One region of the Streptomyces sp. NPDC051684 genome, then DNA from elsewhere that is predicted to be linked to it. Evidence: riboswitches for the same ligand, from Rfam matches in the RefSeq annotation. Region 1 holds a riboswitch; each other region holds the start of a gene.
What was found. Region 1 has a riboswitch for cobalamin ahead of ACIA8D_RS27580 (ABC transporter substrate-binding protein). Riboswitches for the same ligand answer to the same signal wherever they lie in the genome.

Region 1 (3,252 bases):
GCTGGCCGCCGAGATCGACGCGGCACGGGTCGGCGCGACCGACCTCACCGAGCTCGCCTCGCGGATGCCGGAGGTCGCGCAGGTCCTGCTCGACCTCGGCCGCCGCAACCAGCGCCTGGCCGAGCTGGTCGGGGGACACGACGGCCGTGACCCGCGGGGCCTCGACGCCCCGCGCTCCCCGCACGAGGAGATCCGCGAGTACTTCTACCGCCGCCAGAACTACCTCCACGAGATCGACACCGCCGCGGAAGAGGTCGCCGCCTCCGTCGGTATCCGTCCTGGAGAAGTGCTCAGTGCGCTCGCGGCCCGCCTGGAAGACCGGCACGGCACACGCCTCAGCACCGAGTCCGGCGACAGCCTCCACCGTTACGACCACACGACGCGCACCCTGCACCTGTCGCCGCGACTGCGCCCGGGCCAGCGCGCGTTCCGTATGGCCACCCAACTCGCCCTGCTGGAGCACGCGGACGACCTGGACCGGCAGGCGGCCGAGGACTTCGTCCCGGGCATACCGGCCCACTCGCTGGCCCGCATCGGCATCGCCAACTACTTCGCCGCCGCGCTCATCCTCCCGTACCGCGACTTCCACGCGGCGGCCGAGGCGGTGCGCTACGACATCGAACGCCTCACCGACCGCTACGGGCTCGGCTACGAGACGGTCTGCCACCGCCTCAGCACCCTCCAGCGACCTCGGCTGCGCGGTGTCCCCTTCTCCTTCATGCGCGTCGACCGGGCGGGCAACGTGTCCAAACGGCAGTCGGCCACGGGCTTCCATTTCTCGCGCGCGGGCGGCACCTGCCCGCTGTGGAACGTCTACGAGGCGTTCGCCGCGCCCGGCCGCATCCACGTCCAACTGGCCGAAATGCCGGACGGAAAACGGTACTTGTGGACCGCCCGCGCCGTCACCCGGCACCGGGGCGGCTGGGGCGAACCCGGCAAGACCTTCGCGATCGGCCTCGGCTGCGAACTGCGTCACGCGCACCGGCTGGTCTACTCCGACGGTCTCGACCTCGGCCGCAGCGCCGCCGCGACCCCGATCGGGATGGGCTGCCGCGTCTGCGAACGCCTCGAATGCCCGCAGCGGGCCGCGCCGCCGCTGGGGCGGCCGCTGCGGATCGACCAGCACTCCAGCACCTTCGTGCCCTATCCCGTGGCACACGACGACTCGCAGGCCCCGCACCCTCAATGACCGCCGAAGGATGCACGGGCCCCACCGGACCGACGGGCTCGCCGCCGCATACGTCACAATGGGCGCACGAGGCGACGGGGACCAGGAAGCCGGTGTGAATCCGGCGCGGTCCCGCCACTGTGACCGGGAAGCGGTCCTCCCGCATGCCACTGCCCGCGCGAGCGGACGGGAAGGCGGAGGCGAGCGATGATCCGGGAGCCAGGAGACTGACCCGTCGCCGGTCCAGCAGCAGGGGCGAGGACACCCCGGAGAGGATCGATGTGACGACGCATGCCTGTACAGAAGCGGGAAGAGGCCCCGAGCCCGGCAGGCGCGGGGTACTGGCCGCCGCAGGTGCCCTGGCTCTCGGCGGAGCCGGGCTGCTCACCGGGTGCGGTGGTGACACCGAGGACGGGTGCGGCGGCGACCGGTTCCGTGCCGCGTTCACCTCCGGCGGCTCCCAGGAGACCCTCGACCCGCACGTCGCACCGAACTTCGTCGACCAGGCCCGCGCCAAGGCCCTCTACGACACGCTCGGCACGTACGCGGACGACATGTCGGTCCGCAAGCGGCTCGCCGAGTCCTGGGAGTCCAACGCCTCCGGCACCCGCTGGCACATACGCCTGCGCGAGGCGCGCTTCCACGACGTGAAGCCGGTCACCGCCAAGGACGTCCTCTACAGCTACCGGCGCGCCGCCGACCCGAAGACCGGCTCGCCCTCGCAGGTGCTGCTCTCCGCGATCGACTTCGACGCCAGCAAGGCCGACGGCACGCAAGCAGCGCCGGCAACTCCGCCTCGGGCCGGGTCAGCTTGAGTTCGACGGTATGGGCCCCGATGGCACGGGAACGCTTCAGGTCGATGATGGACAGCGAGTTCTTCGCCAGCCGCTCGGAACTCTTCGGATCGAGGATGCGGGAGAGCGAGAACAGCACGTCCTCCGCCTCGAAGGCGTGACCGTCGTGGAAGCGGGCCGGGCGCAACTGGAAGCGCCAGACGGTGAGATCGGCGTTCGCCTCCCAGCTCTTCGCGAGCCGTGGCACCGGACGCAGTGTGTCGCCCAGCTCGACCAGTTTGTCGAAGACCGCCTTGCAGCGCGCCTGGTCGATGAACTGCCGTCCCACGTGCGGATCGAGCGTCTCCTTGGCGCCGAACCCCGGGAACACCGCCCGTATGGTCCCGCCGCGCCGCGCCTCGGCTTCGACGACGACTGGTCCGCGGACGCACCGCAGCCGGAGAGCAGCGCCGTCCCGACGGCCACGCCTCCCGCCAGCGACAGCACCGCGCGGCGGCTCCGTGAAGCAGCGACCGTCCGGTCCACTACGACCCTCACCCCTTAATGCACGTCATGTGCAATAACGGAATCATGGCAGATGGTGTAGGTGCCGGAAGAGGGGGTGTCATCACCAGGACGTCCTCACTCCGTCGCGGCGACGACGCTGGGCTTCTGGCTGAGGGCGGGCGCCGAGGCGCAGCTGGGGGTGCGCCCGGTCCTGGCCGCCGGCGACCGGGATGCCCCGGCCCGTGCCGTCGCGTCCCAACTGGCCATCGACACGGTCCACGCGGCCTGCTTGCCCGAGGACAGGGCCGCGCTCGTCGCCGTGCTCAAGGCCGAGGGGCGCCGGGTGGCGGTCGTCGGTGACGGTGTGAACGACGCGGCGGCGCTCGCCTCGGCGGACCTGGGGATCGCGATGGGGGCGGGCGCGGGCGCGGCGATCGGCGCCGCGGACGTGACCCTGGTGCGCGGCGACATCGAGGCACTGGCCGACGCCGTCCGCCTGTCCCGCACGACGCTCGCCACCATCCGCGCCAACCTGGTCCGGGCGTTCGGCTACAACGCCGCCACTGTCCCGCTGGCCATGGTCAGTCTGCTCAACCCGATGCTCGCCGCGGCGGCGATGTCGGTCAGCTCGGTGCTTGTCGTCGCCAACAGCCTGCGGCTGAGAGCCTGGCAGCCCGCTCCGGTCCGTTCGCGGGGGCCCCGGCGCGGCGAGAGGAGCGCCTGGTGACGGTCTCCCCGCCCGACGCCGGCCGGTCCGGACGTGCCTGGCGGCTCAAGCAGTCCGCACTCGCCGCGGCCACACCC
Region 2 (3,252 bases), on a different contig from region 1:
GGCGCCTGGCGGCTCGACGGGCGCGACTGCGAGGTGACGAGTCCAGCAGGGGTGCTCTGCGGGGGCGTACACAGCTGCTGGAATTCAGCGCAGCGCGGCAATCAGCGCATCGCTCGCCGAGCACCACACTTGGCGCGCTTCGCCGAACCCGTGGCGCAGCAGTGTGTCGATGTGCCATTGGGTGGCGGTCGGGCGATCCCGGTGTGATGGGTCCGTGCGGGCCTGTCGCGGATCGCCCAGCAGGGCGAAGCGCTCGACGGCCGCGTCGGCGAGGTGCGGGTCGCGCGCTGCCTCGCCCCACCAGTCGGCCCAGTCGAGAGAACCCGACTGCCGCTGGTGGGTCTGGCGGTCGGTGTGGAGGGCGGCCAGGGCGGCGTTGAGGCGGGGCGCGGACTCGTCCTTCATGTGGTCGGCGTTGAGGAAGATTCCACCGTCGCGCAGCAGGCGGGCCAGATCGCCGTAGAGCCGGTCGAGGGGTTCGGTGTCGAGCCAGTGCAGGGCGGTGGCGGTGACCACGGCGTCGTACGACGTGTGGGGGAGGCGTTCGGTCCAGGCGGCGTCGGTCAGGTCGGCCTCGGTGAAGGTGACGCGGTCGTCGCCGGCGAAATGGCCGCGGGCGATGGCCAGCAGGAGCGGATCGATGTCGACGCAGGTGACGGTCGCTTCGGGGAGCCGGCGCAGCAGGCGGTCGGTGATACTGCCGGTGCCGCAGGCCAGATCGAGGACGCGCGGAGCGGTGCCTGCCACGGCCTCGACCGTGTCGATCATGACCCGGAACCGCTCCTCCCGGTCGGGCATGTACCACTCCTGCTGGCGGTCCCAGCTGGTCTGCCAGTGCTGCCAGCCGTCGAGAGGTGTTGCTGTCATGAGTGTGGCTGTCCCTTTCCTGGTGCTTCGCGCGGAGCCTGCGTGAGGCTCCGGGCCGTCCGCTGTCGGCGCCGGTGGACATTGTGGGCAGAGCCGCGACAGGTGCGTACGACCGCCCCCACCGACCGCCGGGGAACCGGGTGCCGGTCCCCATCGCCCCGTACGCCACAATGGGCGCACAGGGCGACGGGGACCAGGAAGCCGGTGCGATTCCGGCGCGGTCCCGCCACTGTGACCGGGGAGCGATCCTTCTGCACGCCACTGTCCGCGAGCGCGGACGGGAAGGCGGAGGCGAGCGACGATCCGGGAGCCAGGAGACTGACCCGTCGCCGGTCTGACGTCAGGGGCGAGGACACCCCGGAGAGGATCGACTGTGACGACGCATGCCCGGACGGAGCCGGGGCGGCGCCCGGAGCCCGGTCGCAGAGGTGTGCTCGCCGCCGGCGGTGCGCTGGCGCTCGCGGGGACCGGCCTGCTCAGTGGCTGTGGCGGCGATACGAAGGACGGCGGCGGAGGTGATCGGTTCCGCGCCGCGTTCACGTCGGGCGGCTCGCAGGAGACCCTCGATCCGCACGTCGCCCCGAACTTCGTCGACCAGGCCCGTGCCAAGGCCCTGTACGACACGCTCGGCACGTACGCCGACGACATGTCCGTCCGTAAGAGGCTCGCGGAGTCCTGGGAGAGCGACGCCTCGGGAACACGGTGGAGCGTACGGCTGCGCAAGGCCCGGTTCCATGACGGGAAGCCGGTCACCGCCAAGGACGTTCTCTACAGCTACCGGCGCGCGGCCGACCCCGAGGTCGGCTCGCCGTCGCAGGTCCTGCTGTCCGCGATTGACTTCACCGCGAGCAAGGCGGACGGCGACGGGTCCGTCGTCTTCGTTCTCAAGGCGCCGAACTTCGAGTTCCCCACCGTGTTCGCGGGCCCTGGCACCGAGATCATCCCGGACGGGACGACGGACTTCCGCAAGCCCATAGGCTCCGGCCCCTTCACCTACGTGTCCTTCACGCCGGGCGGCACCGCCCGCTACAAGCGCTGGGCCGACCACTGGGGCGGCGCCCCGCACATAGCCGAGCTGGAGATCGTTCCCGCGAACGAGGAGTCCGCGCGGCTCAACGCCCTCCTGTCCGGCCAGGTGCACTACGCGGCTGACATGGCCGGGGCCTCCGTGGAACGGCTGAAGAAGGACGGCTCGACGCGCCTGCTCACCGCGAAGCGCGCCACCGCACAGCAACTCCTGCTGCGCACCGGCCGCAAACCGTTCGACGACCCGCGCCTCATACGTGCCGTGCAGCTGGGCATCGACCGGCAGGCGCTCGTCCGCATCGCACTGGCTGGACACGGCGAAGCCGGCAACGATCTCTTCGGGATGGGACTGCGCGGCTACCCCGACGACCTCACGCCCCGCGAACGGGACGTCGACGCGGCGCGCAAGCTGGTGAAGCAAGCAGGCGCGGACGGACTGCGCATCACCGTGGAGACCAGTTCGGTCGACGCGGCATGGGAACCCGCGGCGGACCTGATGGCGCGGCAGCTGCGGGAGATCGGGCTGAGGCTGACCGCCAACACCCGGGCATCCAGCACCTACTTCAGCGAGATCAAGACCAAGGGCGTCGCCGCCTTCAACACCACCTCCACCCTGCCCGTCTCCGACTTCCTCCAGCAGCGGGTCCGCGGGGGAGCGGCCCGGAACCAGACCCAATACGCCTCGAAGAAGTTCGACGCGCTCCTCGACCGCGCGCGCACCACCCGTGACGAGCAGGAGCGGCTGGGCCTGCTCGCCCGCGCGCAGAAGATCGCCCGCGACGAGTCCGGACTGCTGGTGTGGGCCTTCTCCGACGCCAACGACGCCATCAGCCGTTCGGTCGGCGGGCTGCGCGCGGCGCCGCCGAACTCGCACAACTGGGCCCGCTTCGACCGGGTCCGCCTGGCCTGACGTGCGCGGCTACGTACTGCGGCGCTCCCTCTTGGCGCTCTTGCAGTGCCTGGTGGTGCTGGTCGCCGTGTTCGCCGTTGGCGCGCTGCTGCCCGGCGACACGGCCGACGTGCTGCGCGGTGAACTCGGCACGCCGGAACAAGTCGCGGCGCTGCGCCAGCAGTTGGGGCTGGACGAACCTGCCTGGCCCCGCTTCTGGCACTGGCTCGGCCACCTGCTCACCGGCGACCTGGGGCACTCGCTGACCACCGGGCTGCCGGTGGGCGACGACATCGGCCGCCGGATCGGCGTGACGCTGCTCCTGGGCGTACCGGCGCTGATCCTGGTCACCGTACTGGCGCCGCTGCTCGGCACGGTCTCGGGGCTGCGAGAAGGCAGTCGGCTCGACCGTGCCCTGAACACGGCCACGGTGCTGCTGCACGCCGTGCCCGAGTTCGTGCTCGCGCTGC
Region 3 (3,252 bases), on a different contig from region 1:
TCTCGGCGGCACCTGCCCCCTGTGGACGGTGTACGAGGCCTTCTCCGCACCTGGCCGCGTCCTCACCCAGGTAGCCGAGATGCCCGACGGGAAGCGGTATTTCTGGGTCGCACGGACCATCACACGGGGTGGCTTCGGACACCACGCGCCGCGCGCGGAATTCGCCGTCGCCCTGGGCTGCGAGCTGCGCCACGCGCAGCGTCTCGTCTACGCGGAGGGCGTCGCCCTGGACGATTCGCGAGCCGCGACCCCGATCGGTCTCGGCTGCCGGATCTGCGAGCGACGGGACTGCGCGCAGCGGGCTCGGCCGCCGGCCGGCAGTCGACTGGCCATCGATCCGGATCGGCGGGCGTACGTGCCGTATCCGGTGGAAGGCCGTCCGCGCTGACGTCCTGGTGGGTGGGGACGGATCAGCCGTTGGTCACGTCTCTGTGCCGCCGCAACAGCTCAGCGATCGCGCAGCGCGGGCACTCGCCGTCCTTCTGGTGATCCTTTTGCGATGCCCGGGGAGACGGAGCATTGCCGCCTGCGGGACAGGAGTCCGCGCCGCACTGCTCGATGAGTTCCTCCAGCCCCTGCACCAGACGTGCCGTGCGCTTGGCTTCCTGAGCCAGTACGCGGACTCGAGCGCTCTGCCCGCCGATCTGGCGGCGGCTCGCGAGAAGCTGCGCATACTCGTCGAGTGTCAGGGCGACCGCTTCGCGACCGCCGAGCGTGATGTGTCGCGGCTCGGGTTGTCTCCCCACGCGGCTCCTCGATTCGTCGCCTCATCGGTGGTGCCTGTGAAACGCGAGAGGGCCCTCGGTTGGTTCCGCGGGCCCTCTCGCGTGCGTCGGATCAGGTCACTGCCCGGCGGGCACCGGCGCCTGCCCGGACACGGCGGTCGCGGGCTTCGGGTTCAGCAGGCGTTCGGCCAACTCACCGAAGACCAGGCCGAATCCGCCCCACAGGACGGTCTGCATGGCGAGGGCGGAGAGCCGGAAGCGCCACAGCAGCGCGGCCGGGAAGTGCTCCGGCACCTCGTTGATGACGGGCAGGAACTGATAGGCCAGTCCCACGACTACGGCGAAGCCGAGGACTGCGGTCACGGTCGCCCACCAGGTGCCGAGGCGGGGTGCGAGGCGCTTGCCCAGAATCGTCGCGGCGACCGCGAGCAGCACGCTCAGGACCATCATCAGGAAGTACAGGGTGGTCCGCTTGCCGATGGTGTCGGGGTTGCCGACGGCGGGCGGGTTGGCCGGGTACTTCAGGAACGGAACGACGTAGACCGCGAGCAGGGCGCAGCCGGAGAGCAGCAGCGCCGTGGCGCGCGGGCCGAAGCGGCCCACCCGGCCCAGGGCGAAGCAGTAGGCAAGGGCCGCGATGCCGCCGAAGGCGACCCCGTAGACGAGGACGCCGGTGGCGAGACCGGCCGTGGACTGCAGGCTGCGGGAGACGAGTTCGACCTCGTCGCCGTGCGAGTGCCCGGCGTGGGCCTCCTCGAAGCCGATTGCCTTGTCGACCATCGGCTCACCGAGCCAGTAGGCGATGACGAGAGCAAGCACGCCGGCTGCGAGACCGGCGAGCATGCCCCGAACAAGCAGGTTACGTACGGTGGTTGAGTTCATGAGAAAGCTCGTGTCCCTCTGGTCAGTGGCAGGGGAAACCGAGCAGGTGACGGGCGTCGTGCACCCATTCATGAACCTCCGCGCCGCTGAACACGGACGTGGCGCCCTGTTCCGCGCCGACGAAGTACAGCAGGACCAGCATCAGGATGCCGAAGAAAGCCGCCCAGGGGGCAATGGCCTTCAACGGCAGCTTGGCCGGTATGACAGGGGTGGTGGCGGTCGGCTGGGCGACATGCTGCGCCATGGCAGGGCCTCCTCGGGAGTTCGCGTCCCATCTCGGTGGTGCACAGGACGACAGTCACGGGTCTGACTCACCAGCGGTCCGGGAACAGCTGGAACACAGTGGCGCGACCGTGCCGGACTCTCACCGGCTTCCGTCGTACCGTCGTCGATAACGGAGAGACGTTACCGCGTGTCGCGTTCATGGCCAAGACCACCCCTGTCGCCGCGGGCTGGGACGAACAAAGACGTCTACAAGACGAGTCGGTGATCAGGATTCGCTCGCGACGATGGAAGGCAGGTCGGCCAGGAGCTTTCGGAGGCGTTCGGCGGCAACCCCGCCACCTTGGGCGATGTCCTGGTTACCGCCACCCCGGCCGTCCAGTAGCGCCTTGACCAGGGCGGAGGCATGTAGACCTGTATCGGTGGCGGCGCGATTGGCTGCGATGACGAGGGCACCCTCCTCAGTGGCGACCGCGGTGGCACCGGGCGTGTTCGCCGGGAGACGGTCGCGGACGGCGAGAGCGAGAGCGCGCGCTTCCTGCGCCGCGCCCGGCACCAAGGCGGTCACGACGAGTGTGCCGCTCGCGTCGACCGCCTCCGAAACCAGTTGCTCAGCTTGTGCGGCGACGCCCTGTGCCTTGAGGCGTACGTTCTCGCGATCAGCGTTCTTCAGGCGGTCCAGCAGACCAGTGATCTTCTCGGAAAGCTCGCCACGGGGTGCTCCGATCTGCTCGGCGATGCTGGATACGAGGTCGCGTTCGCGGGCCAGATAGTTGAAGCCCTCGATGCCGACGGCCGCCTCCAGGCGGCGCATGCCCGCGCCGACGGAGGACTCGCCAGTCAGCGCGACGGTGCCGACTTGGGAAGCGTGCTCGACGTGGGTGCCGCCGCACAGTTCGCGTGACCAGGCACCGCCGATCTCGACGACGCGGACCTTCTCGCCGTAGGTCTCGTCGAACAGGGCGAGCGCGCCGATCTCCTTGGCCTCGGGCAGCGTCATCCAACGCACGCCGACGGGCAGGTCCCTGCGCAGGGCGCGGTTGGCGGCTTCCTCGATCTCGCTGCGCACGGCCGTGGACAGGGCTCCGCGCCAGGGGAAGTCGAGGCGGAGGTGGCCGGGCCGGTTGTAGGAGCCGGATTGCAGGGCGGTCGGGCCGAGGGTCTCGCGCAGGGCGGCGTGCAGGACGTGGGTGCCGGAGTGGGCCTGGCGGGCGCCGAGTCGCCATTCCGGGTCGACTGCCGCGATCACGGGGTCGTCGGGCGCGAGTTCGCCTGAGGTGATGCGGACTTGGTGGGCAATGAGGCCGGGCAGCGGGCGCTGCACGTCCAGGACTTCGGCCTCCGCGTTGGCGGATGAGAGGCGGCCGGCGTCGCTGTCCTGGCCGCCGGATTCGGCGTAGAAGGGCGAGCGGTCCAGGACGAC

Region 2: linked by a shared signal. The riboswitch ahead of ACIA8D_RS34030 (ABC transporter substrate-binding protein) and the one ahead of ACIA8D_RS27580 (ABC transporter substrate-binding protein) in region 1 are both predicted to bind cobalamin.
Region 3: linked by a shared signal. The riboswitch ahead of ACIA8D_RS33890 (CbtB-domain containing protein) and the one ahead of ACIA8D_RS27580 (ABC transporter substrate-binding protein) in region 1 are both predicted to bind cobalamin.

What each region holds. Positions count from the first base shown of each region.
Region 1 is NZ_JBITCS010000025.1:21,874-25,125, forward strand. Features, by position in the region: gene ACIA8D_RS27575 (short-chain fatty acyl-CoA regulator family protein) at 1-1,189, shown strand, start outside; cobalamin riboswitch at 1,270-1,398, shown strand; gene ACIA8D_RS27580 (ABC transporter substrate-binding protein) at 1,450-1,983, shown strand; partial or broken gene ACIA8D_RS27585 (ABC transporter substrate-binding protein) at 2,000-2,209, opposite strand; gene ACIA8D_RS27590 (hypothetical protein) at 2,120-2,506, shown strand; partial or broken gene ACIA8D_RS27595 (HAD-IC family P-type ATPase) at 2,639-3,175, shown strand.
Region 2 is NZ_JBITCS010000038.1:40,038-43,289, forward strand. Features, by position in the region: gene ACIA8D_RS34020 (short-chain fatty acyl-CoA regulator family protein) at 1-37, shown strand, start outside; gene ACIA8D_RS34025 (class I SAM-dependent methyltransferase) at 85-867, opposite strand; cobalamin riboswitch at 1,060-1,188, shown strand; gene ACIA8D_RS34030 (ABC transporter substrate-binding protein) at 1,241-2,803, shown strand; gene ACIA8D_RS34035 (ABC transporter permease) at 2,805-3,252, shown strand, end outside.
Region 3 is NZ_JBITCS010000038.1:7,670-10,921, reverse strand. Features, by position in the region: gene ACIA8D_RS33905 (short-chain fatty acyl-CoA regulator family protein) at 1-388, shown strand, start outside; gene ACIA8D_RS33900 (hypothetical protein) at 411-746, opposite strand; gene ACIA8D_RS33895 (CbtA family protein) at 843-1,607, opposite strand; gene ACIA8D_RS33890 (CbtB-domain containing protein) at 1,630-1,851, opposite strand; cobalamin riboswitch at 1,887-2,029, opposite strand; gene alaS (alanine--tRNA ligase) at 2,098-3,252, opposite strand, start outside.